3 regions of the Brevibacillus agri genome follow, and region 1 is predicted to be linked to each of the others. Evidence: predicted binding sites of a transcription regulator. Region 1 holds the regulator's gene; each other region holds the start of a gene.

Region 1 (7,105 bases):
CGTGAAAGTTGTCCTGACCATCACAAGATAGGAGGAAATCTACGTTGTCTAACCAGTTTACCACAGACTTAATCGGCCTTCCATCGTTTCAACTTTCCCATTGGGACAAAACGACTGAAACCGATTGGGTAGTGACTCTCACTCCCAATCCAGCCTCTCATCTGTGTCCTCTCTGCCTGAAAGAGAGCACCAATCATGCTCGCCCAGGGTACCGTCTTCTTCGTCACCGCTTTATTCCTTCATGGGGTACTGTCTGGGTACGTGTTCCTGTATATCGACAACGTTGCCACGATTGCCAGATCACCTGGACTCTCGAATGGGATGGAATTCCCTATCGAGGAACGGCTACTTTTGCGTTTCGTCAAATGGCCGTTGAGTTGTGTCAGAAGAGGGATTTGCTTAGCGTTTCCAAACAACTCGGAATCTGCTATACGACATTGGAACGGTGGTATTACCAACTGGCTCCTCAGCTTCTCGCTAAGCCCCAAGATCATCTTACGCCTACTATGGTCTGTCTGGACGAGTTTGCTCTCCAAAAAGGACACAAGTACGGTGTCAACCTCATGGATGCACAAAGCGGGCATATCTGGCAGGTTACAGAAGGGCGTTCACGTGAGCAGGTTCGTCAGGCTCTCATGAACTGGCCCTTTGCTACGCCTCCACAGGTTGTTGTGACAGACTTGGCTCCTGGAATGGCTGAGACGGTTCACGGTGTTTGGAAGGATGCCACGGTAGTAGCGGACAAGTTCCACGTCATTCAACTCTTCTCCAAATCGTTAGAAGCTGCTCGTAAACGTACCCGTTCGCGGGGAACTCATCGCCGGGGTAGACATGAACAACGTCTGCTCCACACACCTCCTGATAAACTGAAACCTGAGGAACAGGAGGAATTGAAAGCCTGGTTCGCTCAAGATCCCCATTTGGAACGCCTTTACAACGCTCTTCAGCACATGAGAACGGTATATGCAGCTCAGACAGAAGAGTCGGGAAAAGAAGCACTCCAACAATGGATAACCGAGCACCTCACATCTCCCACCTCTGCCGTCCGTTCGATTGCAAAAACAATCGTTCAATGGCGACAGTCGGTTCAGAATTATTTTTCGTTTCGAGTTACAAATGCTCCGATTGAAGGGACACACAACAAAGTGAAAGTCATCAAGCGACGAGCCTATGGGTATCGCAACATCGAGCGGTTCAAGATTCGAATTCGGCTGGAGTGTAAACCAGCCATATAAAAAAGTGAAAAACTACGCTAGAGGAAGATCAAGCACGTTTAATGGTGAAGAGCTTGAATAAGGATTATTTTCTATTTTTTGTAAAGGGTACAAAATCAAAAAGATAACATTGTTTCTTATAGGAAAGGAACCTTTATGAACCCGCAACTAAAACAACTCCTGCTCCACTTCGACGACGCAGCCGAATGGTATGCCCCGAAAGACTTCGATTACCGAAAAGAAATGCAGCAAGTAAAAATGGTAAAAGCCCGCTTGGAAGCTGAAACAGACAACCGTTTCGAACTGGACGACTGCGTACAGGACGCCTCGTTTTTCGCAGAGATGTACATCCTGGAAAAAAGCCAACACGATGCGAAAGCGAGCGGGGGAAGCTATGCGATGTGCTACGAGCTGGCGATCCGCTTTTCGGCCTTTGGACGGTTCGTGACGATCCTTGGTGCTTTTGACGAGACGGGAAAGCAACCAGACATGAACCGCATCATCGCCACGCTGCAGGAGAACGGCTACCGCTACATCCCCGCAGACGAGCTGAACACCTTGTACGATGGGAAAAATCAAGCGATGATCGGCGAATACACCTGGTGGAACCGATTTTTCGACTACTTGTAACAGCCGCATCCTTCTTTTGCCCGCCGCTTTGGACGAACCATTTTTGTCTAGCGGGGCTTAACCTATCCGATCCACGTACATTCAGTTCGCCCGGCATGCCGAAACAATCGTTATCTCGCTTCCGACCGGCCTATCTGGCTGTACCATGCTCAAGCCAATGGAAGCTGAGAGGGCAGTTCCCCCGCCTAAACAGCGAGTGGCGGAACAGTTTGGATGTACTCGCCACGCTGGCAAAATAAGAGAAACGCTAGCAACTCCCGTGAAAAAGATTAACCTCACCTAACTTTGGTCAGGAGACAGCAAATAGAGAAGCAAAGTATAGTAAAGGTACCCGAAAGGAAAATCCTCCCTTTCCGTTGATGGACGCCATTGTCGATGAAAATCGCCCTCCTGATGGCGTGGCCTTTGTGGAAGCTCCATTTCTCCGCGCAGTTTTCGCAAAGATAGCGGGCTTCATCAAAGATTCGGTCAAAAGAACGAATGCATCCTCTCGCCCGTTTGCCGTCAACTGCCCCTTGAGTTGCTTGAGGGGTATTTTTTATGAAAACGGCTCCTTGTTCGCTAAGCTTGAACAAGGAGCCGCCACTGTTTTTCGCGCATGATCGTGTTTCTGCTCATTTGACCATCGTAGCCAGAAAATCATGCAGTTTTTCCAGCGAACGAATATTTTGATTGCAAGTGACGCTGTCTTGACACAAGTAGTTTCCTTTTTTCAAATACGTGCCGTTGCCCGCCCCCCGCGCTTCCAGGACGAACATGCCGATGTCGGTAATTTTGTTGCAGATCGCACAAATCCCTTTTTTGGGCAGGGGAGTAAAAACGCCGTGAATGCCGATCAGCTTGTCAGGGTAGTAGGCGATAATGTACTTTTTGTCTGCCCCGCTGTCGAACCAGCTTACATACGACGTTTCGGCATACGGGATTTCCGCTGTCGCAGGCGGCTTGAGCTTCTTGACCTTCGGGAACATTTTTTTGATCGCTTGCTCGGTCAAAGCGGGAAAAGGGATGATATACGGCGAGAGCCGCAGCAAAAACTGTTTGGCTTCGTTCTTTTCCTTGATGGCTGCGAGTGGCGCAAGCAGTTGTTTTTGTTCCTCTGTCATGCCGGGGAAGAGCTGGAACACGGATTCCTGGGCGATTTCTTTGCGGGCCCGGATGACGTTAGGGTCTGTGCTGCTTGTGTATGCGTTCAACAAGGTTTGCACCTGTGCTTTGATGAAGTGATAGTGGTGGGGTGAAATAAATGGTTGCATCTTTCTGGTTCCTCCTTGCAGCGTACTCCGTCAGGCGTGAGGAGTTGTGATGGTGTTTGTACCTTCTACTGTAAAAGGAGCGGAGTGCGCTGCAAAGGGAAAGAACGATTGTAAAAAGAACTCGGCATAGGAAAAGCACTGACCGTCTCGTGGACGCGCCAGTGCTTTTGTCTATTTGGCATACACAATCTTTTTGATCGTTTCCGTCGAGAGAAAGTACTGCTCGGCCAGCTCCTGGATGGAGGCGCCTTCGCGAAAAGCGTTGCGGATCGCGCTGTTGCGTTCATCCAACTGTTTTCTGCCGCCGGTCCGGGTCCCCCATTTGTGATGGGCCGTCTTCGGTTTCGGAATGTAGATGATTTCTCCCTGCACGTACTTTTGGATTTCTGCGATCAAGGTTTCTGGCAGCATGCTGGCTGCATTCACATATTTCATTTCCGCTCGCTCCTTATTTTTGAAGTGAAAAATAAGGGGCAAAGCCAGGAAATAAGAAATGAGATACGTTAGAGAAGGCGATGAATTGTCTAAACGACTGTCCACCTCATGCAAAGTATCGCCTTATTCCCAGGCTTTGCATGAGACGCTGCAGTATCTGGCAAACCAATTCCATTCACCAACCACACACCCCCTCGTTCGCGTTTTCTCCCTGCGCGCCGCCAAGTGCCCGCGCAGTAGTTCCCATTATAAATCATCTGTCCGCCATTTGCACCGCGGCTCTGGCGATTTTTTCGCCACGCGCGCGCCGTCCGCCTATGCGACAAAGGAGCGGGGGACTCTTTACCTGGTCACAAGAGTGCGGAGCTGTTCTTCCGTCCACTTTTCCACATCCAGCAGCGCCTGGTATGGATCGTCTCCCGGAATGTTAAAATAGGAGGCAAAAGCAGGTTCGGTTTTCAGGCCGTCTTGCTTGAGCTGGCGGATGGCGCGGAGGGCGTCAGCGCCACCGAGCAGCAGCAAACGGTGCTCGACGACCATGTGCCGATACGCATTTTGCTGTTCGACCGGGCGCGGTTGGGCAAACAGCTCAAACCAGAAGCCGCAGGCAAAAAACGCAATCAGGCAGGTGGGCACGCCTTGCACGAGCAGACGAGCTTCCTCGTAGCCTTCATACGCCGCATACGAAGCGCGGACGACGTCGGCAAACTGCTCGAGGTCGTGGCACTCGCAAATAATGTCCAGATCGCTGTCCGCAATGTCGATGTCCAGAGGGATCGTACCTGCGAGCACGGGATCGAACGCTTGCAGCCGCTGCATGACCGCGGATTGGGCGATGGCCTGGCCCGCAGCTTTTTGTTTCGGTGTCCCGTTGTGCAAATAAGAGAGGTCGCGCCAGTTTCGCGTCATAGTAACCCTCCGCTTTCGTTAAAATAGGCAGGTACTCCTCGCAGACGGCCTCACGGATTCGCAAAAGAAGAGTGCAACTTCAATCGGCTTTTTCTCGTATTACCTATGTGAGAGGAGTGCATAGAGAATGGATATTGTTCTTTGGATTATCGTGTTGGTGCTTTTCGCGCTAAGTATCGCCGGTATATTTTTGCCAGTACTACCCGATACGATTTTACTGTGGGCAGGCTTTTTGCTCTACCACTTTTTCATAGCCGATCCGGGAGCGGGGTTGCCAGCGTCTTTCTGGTGGGGGATGGTGGTGCTCAGTATCTTGCTGTACGGTGCGGATTTGTTGACCAACATGTTTTTCGTGAAAAAGTACGGCGGCTCCAAATGGTCTTCGGTGGCTGCGGCCGTAGGGATTGTTCTCGGAATCTTCGTGTTCCCGCCGTTCGGGATGCTGATTATGCCGTTCGTGCTCGTGGTGCTGGTGGAGTTGCTCGTGCAAAAGCAGCCGATAGAGAAAGCGGTAAAGGCAGGCTTTGGCTCGCTGATCGGCTTTTTGGGAAGCGCAGTTGTCAAAGTCGTGTTGCAGGTGAGCATGATCGTCTGGTTTTTCCTTGCCAGATAAATATAATGATAGAGACGAAAAAGGACAGCGGAGGCTGTCCTTTTTTCATGCGCTGGAACGATTAGTGGATGAGGCGATAGACGCCAATGACTTTTCCGAGAATGGTGACGTTGTCCAAAATGATCGGTTCCATCGTCGCGTTTTCCGGCTGGAGGCGGAAGTGGTTCTTCTCTTTGAAAAAGCGCTTGACGGTCGCTTCGTCTTCTTCTGTCATGGCGACGACGATATCGCCGTTGTTGGCGACGTGCTGCTGGCGCACGATTACGTAGTCGCCGTCCAGGATACCGGCGTCGATCATGCTGTTCCCGGAAATCCGCAGCATGTACACCTTGTCTGAAGTCACGATATTTTCTGGAAGCGGGAAGTACTCTTCGACGTCCTCAATCGCGGTAATCGGCTGCCCGGCGGTTACTTTCCCGATGACGGGAACGCGAACGACAGAGTCCTCGAAGTTGTCCTGGAAGCGGTCTTCCTCAGACAGCAGTTCGATGGCGCGAGGCTTGGTAGGGTCGCGGCGGATCAGCCCTTTCTTTTCCAAGCGCGCCAGATGACCGTGCACAGTAGAGCTGGAGGCAAGTCCGACAGCTTCGCCGATTTCGCGGACGGATGGAGGATAGCCTTTGTCCCGGACTTCCTTGCGAATAAATTCGATTATGGCTTGTTGTCTGCTGGATAATTTTGACATAGAGAGACACCCCTGATTTCTCGAACATGTTTTCCTATATTATACCATGGGAGCTTGCGTTCGACAAACATAAGTTCGATTTTGATGCGAACAGGAATTTTTGACAGGGTAAATGCATTTGATTCGACAGCATCGGCCAAATCTCGAAAAAAGCGCGGGCGGGCGGCCGGAGCCGTAAGTTGCAGCCGTTCCATTGTAATAGAGCCGGGCTAACTCCAAGTCGGCAAACAGTTCCATCGTCGCGGAGCCGGGCTTACGTCGAGCCACAAGCCGCTCCATCGTCGCGGAGCCGGGCTTACGTCGAGCCAAAAGCCGCTCCACTGTCGCAGAGTCGAGCTCACGTCAAACCGCCAGCCGCTCCAGTACCGAAGAGCCGAGCTTACGTCAAGCCACAAACCGCACCAACGCGGCACACTTGGACTTCTGTTCAGGTAGCAAGCAACCAGCTAGAAACGAGCTAAATCCACCCCAATAGAGTCGCCCGGCAGCGTCATCCGAAGCAAAAACGGCTGCGCACAGCAGCTCCGCGCGAATTTGCGAGACGGCGGTTTTTGTATTGACATGAACATATGTTCTCATTTATGATAGGGATACGAACTTATAGAACGTATGTTTGCAGGGGGTCATATTATGAATGCCATGTCTATCCATAACCGTTTCGAGAAAAAGCAGCCTCGCCGCGTCCGTTTGGGCATCACGAGAGGACAAGCTATTTTGTTTTTGCTGACGTTCTCTCTCTTTTTTTACTTGCTTACCGAACTGGTGTTTGCCTCTTCTGCGCATAAAGAGCCGCTAAAAGGAAAAGAAGTGACCGTTCGCTCCGGCGACAGTCTTTGGACGATTGCTGTGCGCCATCATCATTCGGAAAAGGTGGATGTGCGCGATCTGATTTTCGATATCAAAATGGCGAACAACCTCGACAGCAATCTCATTTATCCGGGGCAGACCTTGTTCATCCCGGAAACGGACTGATTCGAGCACTTGCCCGCCATCCGCTCTCTTGCCAGTTCCGACTGATATGATATAATAAAGCGGCATTACTACAGAGTGGGAGGAACCGGAACGTGGTATCTGACGCGGAAATTAAACGAATCAACGAACTGGTCAAGAAATCTCGCGAGGTTGGCTTGACTGACGAGGAAAAGCAGGAGCAAAAAGCTCTGCGCCAAAAGTACATCGATGCGGTCAAGATGTCGCTTCGAGCGAATCTGGATTCCATCCGCTATGTGGAAGATCTTGAGGAAAATCGTCCAAAACAGTAAACTTACTTGTATTGATACGGCAGACATCCTTGCTTGACGCTCGGGTGTCTTTTTGTTCCTGACGACATCTGCCAGTTTTGCAATTGAGGAGGGGGACCAATGGC
Region 2 (7,105 bases), 1.2 Mb from region 1:
TGGCAAAAGCCTTACTTGTCAATTGTCACATCCTGGTAATAGTGTTGCAAAATCTGCAGGTAGTCATACCCTTTCTCCGCCATTGCGCGAGCGCCGTATTGCGACACCCCGAGGCCGTGTCCAAAGCCGTAGCCGCGGAACAGGAACTGCGGTCCTCCCTGCTTGCCGCCCTGGATCACTTCGACATCAAACTTCGTGCTGCGAATCGGGCTTCCCCCTTGCTGGAAAAGCGAGCGGAAGGCATCCGGGGAAGGAACGGCAATCTGAACCCCGTTCGCCTCCATCGCGATCACGCGCCCGGACGGTCCTCGCTTCGTCACTTTCAGACTGGTGACGTTCCCCTGAATGCGCGGTGCCTTGTTTTTGTCCTGGTTCGCATTGAGCAAGGCCGTCAGTTCAGCGGAAGTAAACGGGCCACGCGTCCACGCATAAGCATTTTCCTCGGCCTCTTCGGAAAGAATCGTCACCTCAGCGCCGCTTGGCAAGGTAGACAAAACCCGATGCGTCGTCGTGCTCGGACCCGTGCGCAAGTTCGTGTTTTCCGTTGTGATGACGGCTATTCTGGCGCCATTGGCCTCTGTGCCTGTCAGCCGCACCAGGTCGCTGCGCACATATCCGATCGTCCCGTCCGCGAGCTTTACCCGATACCACAGGCTCGCCGCTTCCAGCGGATACGTATCGTCGCTCTCGACGGGCCGCAAATACGGAACGGGATTTCCCCACACTTCTGTGCCATCGGCGGTCATTCCGCCTGCGTTCGAGTAGAACAGGGACTCGACGAGCTTGCCCTGGTAGTAGATGACTTCCCCTGCCGTCTCATCCACCGCCTCGCGGACGTCCTCCGACTCTTTTCCATAGCCGTAATACGCCTGCTCCGTCACCGTATCCGACACGTTGGCAATCCCGTACTTGTTTCCTTGCCACAAAGCTCTCGTTCTCGACAGGACCGCCTGCGTTTTCAACGCTTCCAGCGGCCAGCCCGGAGCCATTTCCGAGCCGACAACCCCGTACAGATACTCCTCCAGCGGCAGTTCATTTACAACCGTCAAGTGACCGTTGTATTCCGACAGCTCCATCTCGCCGCGGTACGTCCGCTGCTCGCGTTCCACGACGCCGATCAACGCTTCCGGCTCCGCCTTTTTCGCCTCGACCGTCAGCTTGGCTTGCGGCGAGAATACGTACTTCCAGATCGGCTCATCCGGAGAGCCGTAAACATCTTGCTTCAGTACGACATACGACTGGCTGTCAGGCGCCTTGTAGGAAAAGTTCGGAAAAGCGCTGCTCGCTTTGCGCGCCAATGCAGCGAGCGCTTCCTGGCTGACCTCGTCGCCGATCCAGACCGCGTATTTGACTTTTTCGCCGTTTGACAACAGCACAGGGTACGCCGGGATGCCTTTTTGCTCAAACGACTCCTGCCATTTCTGGGCTTCGCTCAAGCTTTTGAACTGCCCCGCTTCCAGCCGGAGCGGGCCTTGGACAACCGGCTTTTGCCCCGTCGCCTGGGCCACGGCCGCCACTTGATTGGCCGCTGCCTGATACGTGTCGTATGTACCGCTGACAACCTGGTAAACGGTTTGTCCGCCTCGTTTCGCCACCTGAATCGAGCCTTCATATTTGCGCTGGCTCAAAAGCTGAGCGATTTGCTGCGCTTGGTTCCAGTCTGGCGTCTGCGCCACGATCAGATGATATTCATCCACCCGGTAACGGGCAGCTTCCCCTTTTAATTCTGGCAACTCGATCTTGCCTTCCGGGCCTGCTAACGTCACTTCCATTCCTTTTTCAGCAGTCAGCGTAACGGAAGGAACAACTCCCCTGTAGCCTTTGCCCGTATCCACAAAGAGCGCCACCCGGATATGTTCAGAAGCCGCCTCGGCCGGCGCTGGTCCTCCCATTAGAGCAACTGTCATCAGGCTCACCGAAAGGACTTTCCCCATCCACTTCTTCTTCATGTCGTCCAACGTCCTTCCTTTCTCCTGATCTCATCTCGTCGAAAATTGGCATGTACTCCCATCTTTTTCGACAATCACAGGCGATTTTCCTGCCCTCGCCCGCAAAATGGGACCAGGCGACGCAAACAAAAAGCCACCGGACGAAACGGCTCCGATGGCGTACAAACAGGCTGTGTGTGCAAGGCAAATGCCCTCATTTGAAAAGCCGGAACAAATACATCCCAAGAGACAGCACGATGCTGATGACGATGCACGTCACGACCGGAAAGTAAAATTTGACGTTTTCCTTTTCCACCACAATATCCCCAGGCAGGCGTCCCAGCGGCAAAAAGCGGCCGCCCACCTGCCACAGCAGGCCGATGACGATCAGCACGGCTCCGCCGATAATGAGAAGCTTGGCTATTGGATTCACGATTTCATCTCCCGCCCAAAGTGCTGGTACGCGCTCGGGGTCAGCACGCGGCCCCGCGGCGTCCGCTGCATGAAGCCGATCTGCATCAAATACGGCTCGCACACGTCTTCAACGGTTTGCGCCTCTTCGCCAATCGTGGCGGCAATCGTATCGAGCCCGACCGGACCGCCGTCAAAGCGGTCGATGATGGCGAGAAGCAGCTTATGGTCGATATGGTCCAGTCCGCAGGCGTCTACCTGCAGCCGCTCCAGCGCTTCTTTGGCAATCTCCGTCGTGATGACGCCCTCGCCTTTTACCTGGGCGAAGTCGCGCACACGCTTTAACAGACGGTTCGCCACGCGCGGAGTTCCCCGCGAGCGACGCGCGATTTCTTCCGCGCCGCCTTCGCGAATAATCACCTGAAGAATATCCGCTGCCCGAGAGACGATAAAGGTCAGCTCGGGAACGGTGTAAAACTCCAGGCGGTTCACCACCCCGAAGCGGTCGCGCAGCGGCGCAGAGAGCATCCCTGCCCGCGTCGTCGCGCCCACAAGCGTAAACGGCGGCAAATCGAGGCGCACACTGCGCGCGCTCGGCCCTTTGCCGATGATGATGTCGAGCGCAAAGTCTTCCATGGCCGGATAGAGCACTTCCTCGACGCTCCGGTTCAGCCTGTGAATCTCGTCGATAAACAGCACGTCGCCTTCCTGCAGGTTGGTCAAAATCGCCGCCAGATCGCCTGGCCGCTCGATCGCCGGTCCGGACGTCGTGCGGATGTTCACCCCAAGTTCGTTGGCGATAATTTGCGACAGCGTCGTCTTGCCCAGTCCCGGCGGTCCGTACAGCAGGACGTGGTCCAGCGATTCCTTGCGCATTTTCGCCGCTTCAATGAAAATTTTCAAGTTTTCCTTGACGTGCTGCTGTCCGATATACTCATTCAAATAACGGGGACGGAGGCTCAACTCCGCCGCATCTTCTTCCCAGTTCATATGCGTCGTGATGATTCGCTGATCCAAAATCCTACCCCCTCATGAGCAGGGCAAGCCCTTGTTTGATGAGCTTTTCCACACTATCGCCCTCTTTTGATTTCTCCGACAGCGCATTTCTGATTTTTTGCAGCTCGCCGTCCGAGTAGCCGAGCGCCGTCAAGGCGTCGAGCGCCTCGTTCAACGCGGAAACCGCCTGCTCGCCTGCTGTCAGATCGCCTGCCGCGACGGTCAGGATCGCCGATGGCGTGTATCCGACCAGTTTGTCCTTGAGATCGAGAATGATTCGTTGCGCGGTCTTTTTGCCGATTCCAGGAAACTTCGTCAAGTAGGTCACATTTTCCTGTTGCACCGCCATGACCAACTGCTCGGGAGTCGCCGCCGCGAGAATCGCCAGGCCGCCCTTTGGCCCGATACCGTTCACGTCGAGCAGCTTGCGAAACAGGTCGCGCTCGTCACGGGTGGCAAAACCGTAGAGCAATATCGCGTCTTCGCGGACGTGATGGTGCGTGTACAGCTTGGTTTTGCTGCCTTCGTAGCGCACAAACTGGTACGGATTGGGACAAAACAGGCGATACCCGATCCCTCCGGCTTCTACCACTATGTATTCTGAATCGAGGTAACAGAGTGTCCCTTCCACAAAATCAATCATTTTTGAACTCCTTCCGAGATGGAGATGAACGCCCGAAACTGTGCGTGCGTAATCGCAATGCCCAATGCATCCGCCACGTCGTCAGGCTTCGGCACTTCTTTCAGCCGCAGCAACAGCTTGGTCATTTCCTGTATTTGCTTTTTCTCTGCCCCGCCGTAGCCGGTCACCGCCTGCTTTACTTGCATCGGCGTGTATTCATACACAGGCACTCCGGCCAGCTCCGCCGCCAGCAGGATGACGCCGCGCGCTTGCCCCACCGTGAAGGCCGTCGTCACGTTTTTATTGAAAAACAGTTTTTCTACTGACATTTGATCCGGTCGATACGTTTCCAGCAGGCTTTGCATCGCTTCAAAAATCTGCTTCAAGCGAAGCGGAACGGGCAAGCCTGCCTCTGTCTGAATGCTGCCATACTGGACGGGACGCAATTGGCTACCCTGTTTATCCAGAACCCCAAACCCAACGATCGCAATGCCAGGGTCGATTCCTAAAATGCGCATGGTCCACTCTCTCTCCGTGTGCAAAGTTTCTACTCTCTACTGTATCACAAAGCGCTCGAAAAGCGAACGTGTATTTCCATGCAAAAACCCGCTCCTGCCAAAAGGAACGGGTCATACGGCGTCGCTTTTAGTGTTTGTTCATTCCAAGTGAGTCCGACACATCGTGCTGCATGTGCGCGTATTCATCTACGCCGCTCTGCATCTGCTCCTGGATCCGGTTGATCTGCTGGTAATTGAGCTTGTTGTGTCCTTGGTTCAATTGAACGTACAAACGCTGGTGGAACTGGTCCTTGTAGCTACCTCTGGGCATGGTAGACATAAGAAAAGATTCCTCCTTCGATCGCCGTATGAGTACAGTATGGCGTCCCGCCTCCGGCCTTATGATGCCAAGATTTACAGCTCATTTCCGCCGTTTCGTCTTGAAACCATATAGGGTGGAGGTGCTGATTCGGTGCGACGTTTACTAGCCGCTTTCTTACTCGTCACGCTTCTCTTCTCTGTCTGCTGCGCAAAGCAGCCCGCCCAGGCGAAAGGCAAAGAACCGATTACCGTTTCTGTCTCTGTATCGCCGACTTCGCCTTTTCACTCTACGCTCAATGTTCGCGCCCAGCATTCGTTCGTCAAACGGCTGTTTGCCGCAAAAAAGGTTCCGGCTTTCGTGAATCCCCACTGGGTTCGCGCCACCTTGACCGTCAAAAAGCGCCAGTTTGTGTACGACCACGACGGGAATTTGTTTGAAAGCAACAAGCCTCTGCAATACCTTTTGCCGACGGATGTTCACCAGCGAATCGAGGAGCTTGTCGCGCAGGTGGAACGCGTGCATTATGCCAAAGCGACGCCGTGGGAGCAGGTCAAACACACCTTCGGCCGCATGGAGTACGCCACCGTCATCGACCTGGAGACTGGCGAGCGGTTCCACGTCCAGCGCCGTGCGGGCAGCAGGCATGCCGATGTGCAGCCGCTGACGCGCACAGATACGCAGACGATGAAAAAGATTTACCAGGGCAAATGGAGATGGAAGCGCAGAGCGATTCTCGTCGAGGTCAACGGCGTTTATTTTGCCGCCTCCATGCACGGCATGCCGCACGGTGCAGGGGCGATCGCGGGCAATGACTTTCCCGGCCATTTTTGCATCCACTTTTTCGGAAGCTCGACCCACAAGCGCAAGGAGCCCGATCCCAGCCACAGCCTGATGATCGAAAAAGCGTCCGGCTCGCTTGCGACGACGATCACAGGTGCTACTGCCGAGGAGCTGGTGGGGTATTTCCTCACTGCCCTGCACGAACAGGACAACCACGTCCTGCAAATGACGACAGACGGCTTCCCGCTGCCTGCCCGGCTGTCTGACGTAGCCTCCGTCCGCAAGACCGAAATCGTCATTCCTTCTGACGAGCGGGGGCCGTTGCTCTCGGAGGTCCACGTCCACCTGACTTACTTCACGCATGACAACCATGAACGGAACGAAGAGTGGACGTTTCTGCTGCGCCGCTCCACGCCGTGGGACAAGTGGCGGATTATCGCTGTAGACTTGTAACGAAATGCAGCACAACAGTACGGCAGCACGAAAAAAACCGACCATTCCCCCTGCGGGATCGCCGACTTTTTCCTCTGCTCGCTTTAGTCGCCATCCAGTTGAAACTCCCCGTACGTCGACAGGACGCTGTTATACTCTGCCAGATTGCGAATGCGGATGCCCCGCTTCAAGCTCTCCAGCTCTTCTTTTGGCAGGCTCGCTTCCATTTTTGCCGTGTTGATGCGGTAAAACGTCTGGATGACGTCCTGCTCGGCGGGAACCCCGTGAAACAGCGTCAGCATTCCGTCCGCCGACAAGCCGAAATGGCCGTTCTCCTTGCATGCGGGAGAAATGTCCTGTTCCCTTCTCATTAAAATCATTTTGCTCGGATCGGCTGTCACGATCTCCCAGCCTTTGTAATCCCCCATCGCTTCCGGCAAATGGCCTGCGGCGATCGGTTGACGCTCTTCATCCCGGACGCCGCACAAGTAGCTGCGGGTCAACACCAGTTCATACGGCTTTCCTGCCACCGTTGCCGTCTTGCCGATGTCTGTATGCAGCAGTTGAAGCAGTCCGTTCTCTCTGCCTCCGCTGCCTGCCAGCAGGATGCCCAATACGACACCGGTGAGAAGCGCAGCGCCCCACGATGCGTACACCATCCATTTTTTTCGCATGATTTGATGAACCCCTTCTTATACCTTTTTTCCTAGTTTTGCCATGTTTGAAGGGGGACATACGTGAATCTCTCAAGGATTCGTAATTGGCGAGAAATTTATCGCGGGCAAACGGCAAATTGAGCAATCATTATATCTTTTTTGTCAATAGACAAAATTTAATAATCTTAACCTACAATTATCTACCAATCTACAGATTGTAGTGATAAACTATTTTTGCTTGGCACTTATTGTGAACTTATTGGAGGTCAACCAAAAAATGAAAAAGACAAACAAACAAATGCTGACCGCTTTTCTCCTCAGCACTTCTTTAGTTGTCAGCGCTCTCACGTTCCCTGTTACCCCTGTGAGCGCCGAAACTGGCTCCACCCTGAAGCTCCGCCTGCTTGAAACTACCGATATCCATACCAACATCGTAAACTACGACTATTACCAAGACAAAG
Region 3 (7,105 bases), 260 kb from region 1:
AGACATTCCGCGCTTCCAGTACGCCGCTTACCATCGGCTACCGTCCTGTCCGGTTCGCCAGGTTCACGCGATAGTCCGCGAGCAAGCCTGCCTGCAAAAGCGCGTGGCACAACGCCCGGGAGAGCCATGCCGCCAGCATGTAAACGTAATTCACGCCAATGATGACGATGGCAAAGACGACACCGAGCAGTCCTGCCATCAGCAGGTCCTTTGTCCTCCAATATCGCTGGACGCGTCCCGCCTTCTCCAAGCCTGTTTTCATTGGGTTCCCCTCTCTAGCGCTTGCTGCTTTCTGTTTTCCCTCTTCATCATAAGGGGAAGGCCCTGGCCTTTACCGCCATTTCACGGAGAGACGCTGCCCCTGGACGGAGAAATTGCCCATTTCTCACGGTCATGCGCTGACGGTGAGTTGCGCGCAACGCAAGCAGTCGGCCCTGTTTTTCGGGGCAAAACGCCGCGCCCCATTCACTAGAACACTGGGCTGCGAGCTTTTCGTCCCCAAATGGCAAAGGACACAAGTCTCGCTTTCTCCCTTTGTTCGCAGCCTCGCGATGTCGCCCTTATACTGCTCAGAATCTTCTCCCTTCTTGTCTGTACAAAAAAGACGCCCTGCAACATGCAACAGAGCGCCTTTCTCGCTGGTTTATCGTTTCTCGACCCGTTTGCCGTACAGCTCGGGTTGATGCCGTACGTTTTGCGAAAAATCGAGGCAAAATGGCTGAAATTGCTGTAGCCCACGAGCAACGCCGCCTCGCTGACGCTGATCCGCTCTCTTTCCAGGAGCAGCTTGGCCTTTTCCAGCCGACTCCGTAAACTGTGAAAATTCGGCTTGAATACGCATCTGTCCCATCCTCTTTTTAGTCCGGCATGTATGGTAAGCGAACAACCGTCGCTGGCTTGCACATTTTCTTCCATTATATTGATTTTGATTCTCATTATCAATGAAATTCGCTTCTTTGCCACTAATCGGCATGCACAAAAAAACCTTTGCCGCCCAGAAATTCACCGGGCAGAAAAGGTTTCGTCCGTTCGCTTTACAATTACGCAGTCGTTGTTTTTTCTTTTGGCTTGGTCACGATGTGGTGACCGAGCGGCAAACCGCGCTGTTCCAGCTCATCCGCTGTCACAATGTGGAGCGTTTCGCTCTTACAGGGCATGGGCATCAATCCGCCCAAAGGGCTCATTACCCGTCCGATCGTGTCCGTCTCGATAAGCACGTACAAGCCTTTTTCCTCCAACTGCTGAATAAAATCCCCCCAACGTTTGGAAGTAATTTGATCGGCATGCTTGGTGAACATGACACCCATTTCTTGTGCTAGCATGTAAAATCTCCTTTGTCCTATCCATCAGATATCTGCTTCAAAAAAGATATCCTAACAATACAGGGAAACAGTCCGTTCTGGCAAAAAGCGTTTCGGCCAAAAAAAGACGAAAAACGGTTGTTTTTGACCGCTTTTCGTTTCAGGAATCCCGCATCTTCTTCACACACACCGTTTCAGCGCGGCACGCTGTTTTTTGCGGCTTGCCTTTTTGCCAAGAGCCCTTTTTGCCAAGAGCCCTTTTTTGCTTCATTGATAGCTGATCGCCTGTTTGCCCAGCGCTGTCCAGCTCGATTCCAAAGCCTTGTGCGCGACCTTCTGCTGCTTTGCTCCCGTAAGCGGATCGTTGACGTACGCGTAAGTCTCGTCATAGCCCACCAGCAAGACAGCGTGCTCGTCAAAAGGAGCTACCACTTTTTTCCCGTCCTTGTACCAGCTCTCCCACTCGGTAGGCAGTTGAAAATCTCCGGTCGCCCAGATCACGACCGGACGCCCCGCTGCCACCTGGTCCAAAAGCGCCTGGTAGGATGCCCCGGTCAAATTGACCGTCCGCTCGCCCATGTAGCGGCGCAGCAGCTTTTCCAGCGGCTTGTTGTAAACGGCGAAGCCTTTGCGCACCCCTGTCATGTCGCCGACAAACCCGATGTTCGGATCTCCCCATTCCTTGATGTCCCCTTGTTCCTTCACCAACGGCTCAGGATCTTTGGGCACTTGCTCGGCCAGCACCCGTTTGTCGACGTTTTGTCCGGCATGCCTCAGCAGCATCGCCAGGCTCGTTACTTCACAGCCGTTGTGCAGCTCCGGCTTCTGGCTAATAATCGGGACATCCAGCATCATTTTGGCTGGTCGCGGTGCTTGCTGCGGCGACAGGTCGAACAGCTTCTCCTGCTGCACACGCGCGGGCGCGACAGGGTCACGTGCCGGGTCCGCCTGTTCCTGCGGAAGTGTGCAGCCCGCCAGCATGGCAAACGCGGCTGCCCATGTAATGTTCCTTGCCCAACTCAACGTTCACGCCACTCCTTTGTCTTTTACCCACAGGGTGGCCCGGCCAGACAGTCGCGCATGAATGGTTAGTTTTAGAAAGGCGCTGCCAGCTCCGCATGCAGCAAGCGGGCAAACGAAAGCCAGTGCATCTCGGAGCCGGCCCGCAGCTTCAATCGCCGCGCTGCCTGATCTATGTGCACGACCTGTGCCGACAAGCGGCGCGGCGCCTGCCCGTCATAGTACGTCAACGTCAAAACGCTCTTTGTCTGGAACGCCTGCCACACCAGCTCGCTTAGCGCTCCCAGTTGCTCCTGGTCCAGCTCGGGCGGCACGTAGCGGCGCTCCTCTTCCTTCATGCGCACGTACATTTCCCGATGCTCCGGCAACACAAACCGGCTCGAGACGAACAAATTTTCCTTTTTGGATACGCGTGTCTCTCTCATGCTCGCTTCTCTCCTTGGTGATGATCTCGTACCCATGCGCCGACAAGCTCCTGGCACTCGGCGCGCAACACCTCAATGATATAGCTCGCTTCCCGCAAGTACCCGCGCTGCCGGTAATGAACCACGTACGCATAATCCTCGCGGCGAGCGCTGACAATCGTGCATCCGAGTTGCCGCAAATGACGGCGCAATTGCTGATGCTTACGCTCTGCCCAGCGGGAGAGCTCCTGGAACACGTCCTGATAAGACAGCTTCAGCGGTACAACTCCCATCTGCCCCGCATCCGCCATCACCGCGTGAAACAGGATGCCAAACAAAATATATTGACGCACCAGCTCTTGCTCCCTCGCTTCTCCTGACGGCATCGGCTCTGTCACTTGTAATGCCCTCCGATCTTGCGGGCACGCTCCTTGGCCTGCCCCGCCTCCAAGGCTGAGGCCGCTCGCAAAATCGCATCCTGGCCAAAGCGCGCCCGAATGTCGTCCATCGCCTGGGCAAGCGAGCGGCGCTTGTGCGTGTCTGTAAACAAATTCAGTTGCACGATATTATCAGGCACGAGCTGCCCTAGCGTGACGCCAATGCTGCGCACAGGCCCCCCTGTCCAGTGCCGCTCAAACAGGCGACAAGCCGCTTCGTACAGCGCCATGGCGTCATTCGTCGCTTCCGCAAGCTTCATCTGGCGGCCAAAACCTTCGCCAGCCGCCAGATTCGCGCCGCGACAGCCGATGGAGAGCACCGAGCCCATCCGTTCTTTTTGCCGCGCCCGTCGGCACACTTCCTCGCACAATTCCAACAGCACGACCTTGATTTCTTTTGCCGTATGGTAATCGCGCGGCAACGTCATATGGTGGCCGATCCCTTTTTGTGTCCCGTATTCGTTCAACGAAACCGGCGAGTCGTCCAGGCCGTGCGCTGTGCGCCACAGCACCTCGCCATTCACGCCCCAGTGGCGGATGAGCACGGCGGGGCTGAGCGCAGCGAGCTGGCCGATCTGATAGACGCCCATCCGGTGAAAATGGCGCTTCATGCGCGAGCCTACCCCGAACAGTTTTTCGATGGGCAGCCGCCACAGCGTGTCGGCCAGCTCTGCCCGCTTGAGCCAAAATATCCCGCTTTCCTGCTTTTTGGCGAAGTTGTCACAGGCCATTTTCGCGAGGACCTTGTTCTCTCCAATTCCGACCCGGCAGTTGACTCCCGTCTCCAGCCAGACGCGCTGCCGAATCTGGGCAGCCAGCTCCAGCGGATCGCCAAACAAGTGGACGCTGCCTGTCACATCGAGAAACTGCTCGTCGACCGAGTACGGCTCCACCTGATCGGTAAACGACTGGAAGATGCGCGTGATCTGCATCGACACCTGAAGGTAGTGCTCCATGCGCGGGCGCACTACCACGAGCTGTCGACATTTTTGTTGCGCTTGCCACAGCGCTTCTGCCGTTATCACTCCGTATGATTTCGCAATCGGACACGCGGCCAGCACCACTCCACTGCGCCGCTGCGGATCGCCGGCGACCACGATCGGCTGATTGCGCAGCGCCGGATTCGCCGCTTTTTCAATGCTGGCATAAAAGCTTTGCATATCGATCAAAAAAACAATCCGTTTGCCCGCATTAGGCATCACCATCATCCCCTGAACAAGAACTTGTGTTCCTATATGAACTTTGTTCTTATTATAGCAAACGTATGTTCGTTTTTATACCTGTCCCTCCGAAAAAAAACATGGTAATTATTTCTGCAAAGACAAGCACACGCTGGCAGGTGTTTGGCCGAGCGTGTGCGAATCCCATACGATATGTTATTTTTTGACAACCGGAATCCAGATTTCACTGCGAAACGTCGGCGATGTCGTGTCTTTGTCAGCATTCCACAGCATCTCCGGACCTTCGGCCAGCTCGTAGCCGGAAGACAAAAACCATTCGGAGTAGATGCGCCCCCAGACGTCCTGCAGCGTATCCGGAAAAGGCCCTACGGCTTCGAAGACGGCCCACGTAGAGGCCGGGACTTCCAGCTTCGCCAGGCTCTCCGGGCAGTCCAGCGTAGTCGCCACTCCGATGTAATGGTCCAGCTCGCCGTTGTCCAGGCGGCCGTCGGAAAAGTTCGTGGATGCGCTCAACATCCCGAGCGGCTCTACATTGGAAAGCGACTTGAGCAGGCGGATCTTCTCGGCGTCGAGTGACGCCCACATGGCGGCAATCTCGGGATTCACCCCGTTGTAGATCAGCGGAACCCTTTTCTTCAAGCCGACGATGCGAAATGCCTCTTTTTCTTCCATGCGGTAATTCATGGCACTGCCTCCTTTGATGGATAGATGAAAGGTCATTCGCGGATAGGCTTTCAAGGACTGCCCGCTGGCTCTCGCTTCGCTGGGCGTCACCCCGTGCATCTGGGCAAAGGCGCGAGCGAACGAGTCAGGCGAGTTGTACCCGTACTTGACGGCGATGTCGATCACCTTCAGCTTGCTGTCTTTCAGGTCGAAAGCCGCGAGTGTAATGCGCCTGCGCCGGATGTACTCCGAGAGCGGAATGCCCGCCAAGGACGAGAACATTCTTTTGAAGTGGTATTCCGAGCAGCACGCCACCCGGGCGACTTCCTTGAAGTCGATCTCGCCAGCGAGATGTTCCTCGATGTAGTCCAAAGCTTCATTCAGCTTTTGCAGCAAATCCATGAAAACGACCTCCCTCACCACCACAGAATAGCAGACGCCAAACGAAGCCATCCGACATTTCGTGCCCGATTATGCAGGCTCGCTTCGGCTGGCATTCCTAACAAGCATACCATACCGCACCGAAAGGGATTGTTGCCCATGACCGCTTCTCCCTTGCACGCCGAAATCGGAGGCATTTTCGTCGCTGTCCGCGACATCGACGCCGCTTATCGCTTCCTGGAGGAGCTTGGCGTGGAGCTGACCAGCCCCATCCAGCACGGGCACTGGTTCACCTTCAAAGATCCCGACGGAAATGCGTTGATGGCAGCCAAATGTTAGCAAAAAAGAAGAGGTGACCCGCATGACCGTCCGCCTGCGACTGACTGTACCGACAGACCTCCCGTTCGTCTGCGACGTGGAGCAAGCGCCAGAAAATGCCCCGTTCATCCTTCCGTGGCCGGAAGAGCGCCACCGCGAGGCTTTGGATGATCCCGACATCTTGCACATGATCGCCGAGAAAACAGAAACAGGCCACCCCGTCGGCTACGTCATCATCGCCGGGCTGGCCAGTCCGCACCATTCGATTGAGCTCTTGCGCATTACGATGGCAGTAAAAAGGCACGGCTACGGCCGTCGTGTCCTGCGCCAGATTAAAGAGTGGGCTTTTCGCGAACAAAAAGCCCATCGGCTGTGGCTGGACGTCAAGGAAACAAACGGCGTAGCCCGCGCGCTCTACCTGTCCGAAGGCTTCCGCGAAGAAGGAATCTTGCGCGACTGCCTGAAAACAGGGGACACTTACGAATCGCTGGTTGTTTTATCCATGCTGGCCGACGAGTACGAAGCCTAGCGTCAGGTCTGGCCAGCCGTCACAAGCTAGAAAGCCAGCGTCCGATCCGTCATCACGTACAGCCATTTGCCGTCCGCGCTCGCTCCCAGGAGGGAAAGCCCCGCAGGAAGGCCCGACACGAGCACAGACTGCTGCTTCGTATCGGCGTCAAACAAGTACAGCGACTGCTTCAAGTCGGTTTCCTGCGCGGCTTTTTCCCATTCGGTAAACAAATAGCGGTGCGTGCCAGGCAGCCACAGGCCCTGGCCGCGCATGTCCATCAACTGCACGTTGCCCTTGAACAGCCCTGCATTCCAGTACATTTGGTACTCCCCGTCTGTCGACTGGACATACCCGGACCAGAAATCAGCCGGAACCGGGGGATGCCAGTCGATGACCTTGCCGCTCTTCCAGTCGTAGCGCTGGCGAATCTCCACAAAGCCCGCTTCCTCGCTTCTCATGGCAAACGTGGCGTAGCGGCCGTCGTCATGGAAGGAGACAGGCAGCACTTCCCCGTTGAACTCGCTCGTCGGAATCCAGCCTTTGATCGCCCCGGCAATCCGCTTCTCTGTTCCTTTTCCCAAGTCGTACACGACCAGATCCAGGTCTTTTTTCTGGTCCGCTCGCCCCACCGCCATCAGCAACTGCTTCTGATCGTGGCTAAAGCTGGCTCCGTGCACATACCCTTGTACCTGGACACGGGTGACGCTGTCGCTGTTCGGAACGGTTGTTCCTTGCTCCGGCTGGGCGTAAAAGAACCCGCGCCGATCGGCAAAAAATACGCCCTCTCCGCGGTAGTTGTCTGTCAACTCGACCGGATACGGAGTCCGCTGCTTTGTTTTCGTATCGTAAATCGAGTAGAGCATCGGATAGCGGGCGTCGCACTCGCAAT

Evidence for each region. The regulator LexA, encoded in region 1, represses DNA repair genes until DNA is damaged. The targets are predictions, from matches to a motif close to CGAACATATGTTCG.
Region 2: a site for LexA is predicted at 4,539-4,552, ahead of ruvC (crossover junction endodeoxyribonuclease RuvC). Genes of this name have one in related genera too.
Region 3: a site for LexA is predicted at 4,420-4,433, ahead of BA6348_RS12590 (DNA polymerase IV). Genes of this name have one in related genera too.

The regions. Positions count from the first base shown of each region.
Region 1 covers NZ_CP026363.1:2,763,106-2,770,210, forward strand. Annotated here, with positions in the region: gene BA6348_RS13850 (ISL3 family transposase) at 45-1,235, shown strand; gene BA6348_RS13855 (hypothetical protein) at 1,371-1,844, shown strand; gene BA6348_RS13865 (FusB/FusC family EF-G-binding protein) at 2,459-3,097, opposite strand; gene BA6348_RS13870 (CD3324 family protein) at 3,269-3,532, opposite strand; gene BA6348_RS13875 (DUF4269 domain-containing protein) at 3,875-4,441, opposite strand; gene BA6348_RS13880 (DUF456 domain-containing protein) at 4,569-5,054, shown strand; gene lexA (transcriptional repressor LexA) at 5,116-5,739, opposite strand; gene yneA (cell division suppressor protein YneA) at 6,370-6,711, shown strand; gene BA6348_RS13895 (DUF896 domain-containing protein) at 6,804-7,001, shown strand; gene crcB (fluoride efflux transporter CrcB) at 7,101-7,105, shown strand, end outside.
Region 2 covers NZ_CP026363.1:3,990,036-3,997,140, forward strand. Annotated here, with positions in the region: gene BA6348_RS19640 (SpoIID/LytB domain-containing protein) at 12-1,958, opposite strand; gene BA6348_RS19645 (DUF2905 domain-containing protein) at 2,143-2,361, opposite strand; gene ruvB (Holliday junction branch migration DNA helicase RuvB) at 2,358-3,356, opposite strand; gene ruvA (Holliday junction branch migration protein RuvA) at 3,361-3,978, opposite strand; gene ruvC (crossover junction endodeoxyribonuclease RuvC) at 3,975-4,475, opposite strand; gene BA6348_RS19665 (hypothetical protein) at 4,603-4,794, opposite strand; gene BA6348_RS19670 (hypothetical protein) at 4,927-6,009, shown strand; gene BA6348_RS19675 (BofC C-terminal domain-containing protein) at 6,093-6,662, opposite strand; gene BA6348_RS19680 (bifunctional 2',3'-cyclic-nucleotide 2'-phosphodiesterase/3'-nucleotidase) at 6,922-7,105, shown strand, end outside.
Region 3 covers NZ_CP026363.1:2,507,889-2,514,993, reverse strand. Annotated here, with positions in the region: gene BA6348_RS12625 (energy-coupling factor ABC transporter ATP-binding protein) at 1-34, opposite strand, end outside; gene BA6348_RS12620 (hypothetical protein) at 38-262, opposite strand; gene BA6348_RS28005 (helix-turn-helix domain-containing protein) at 469-915, opposite strand; gene BA6348_RS12610 (hypothetical protein) at 1,041-1,322, opposite strand; gene BA6348_RS12605 (C39 family peptidase) at 1,569-2,324, opposite strand; gene BA6348_RS12600 (YolD-like family protein) at 2,396-2,746, opposite strand; gene BA6348_RS12595 (YhjD family protein) at 2,743-3,123, opposite strand; gene BA6348_RS12590 (DNA polymerase IV) at 3,120-4,361, opposite strand; gene BA6348_RS12585 (AraC family transcriptional regulator) at 4,539-5,408, opposite strand; gene BA6348_RS12580 (VOC family protein) at 5,547-5,726, shown strand; gene BA6348_RS12575 (GNAT family N-acetyltransferase) at 5,749-6,234, shown strand; gene BA6348_RS12570 (hypothetical protein) at 6,261-7,105, opposite strand, start outside.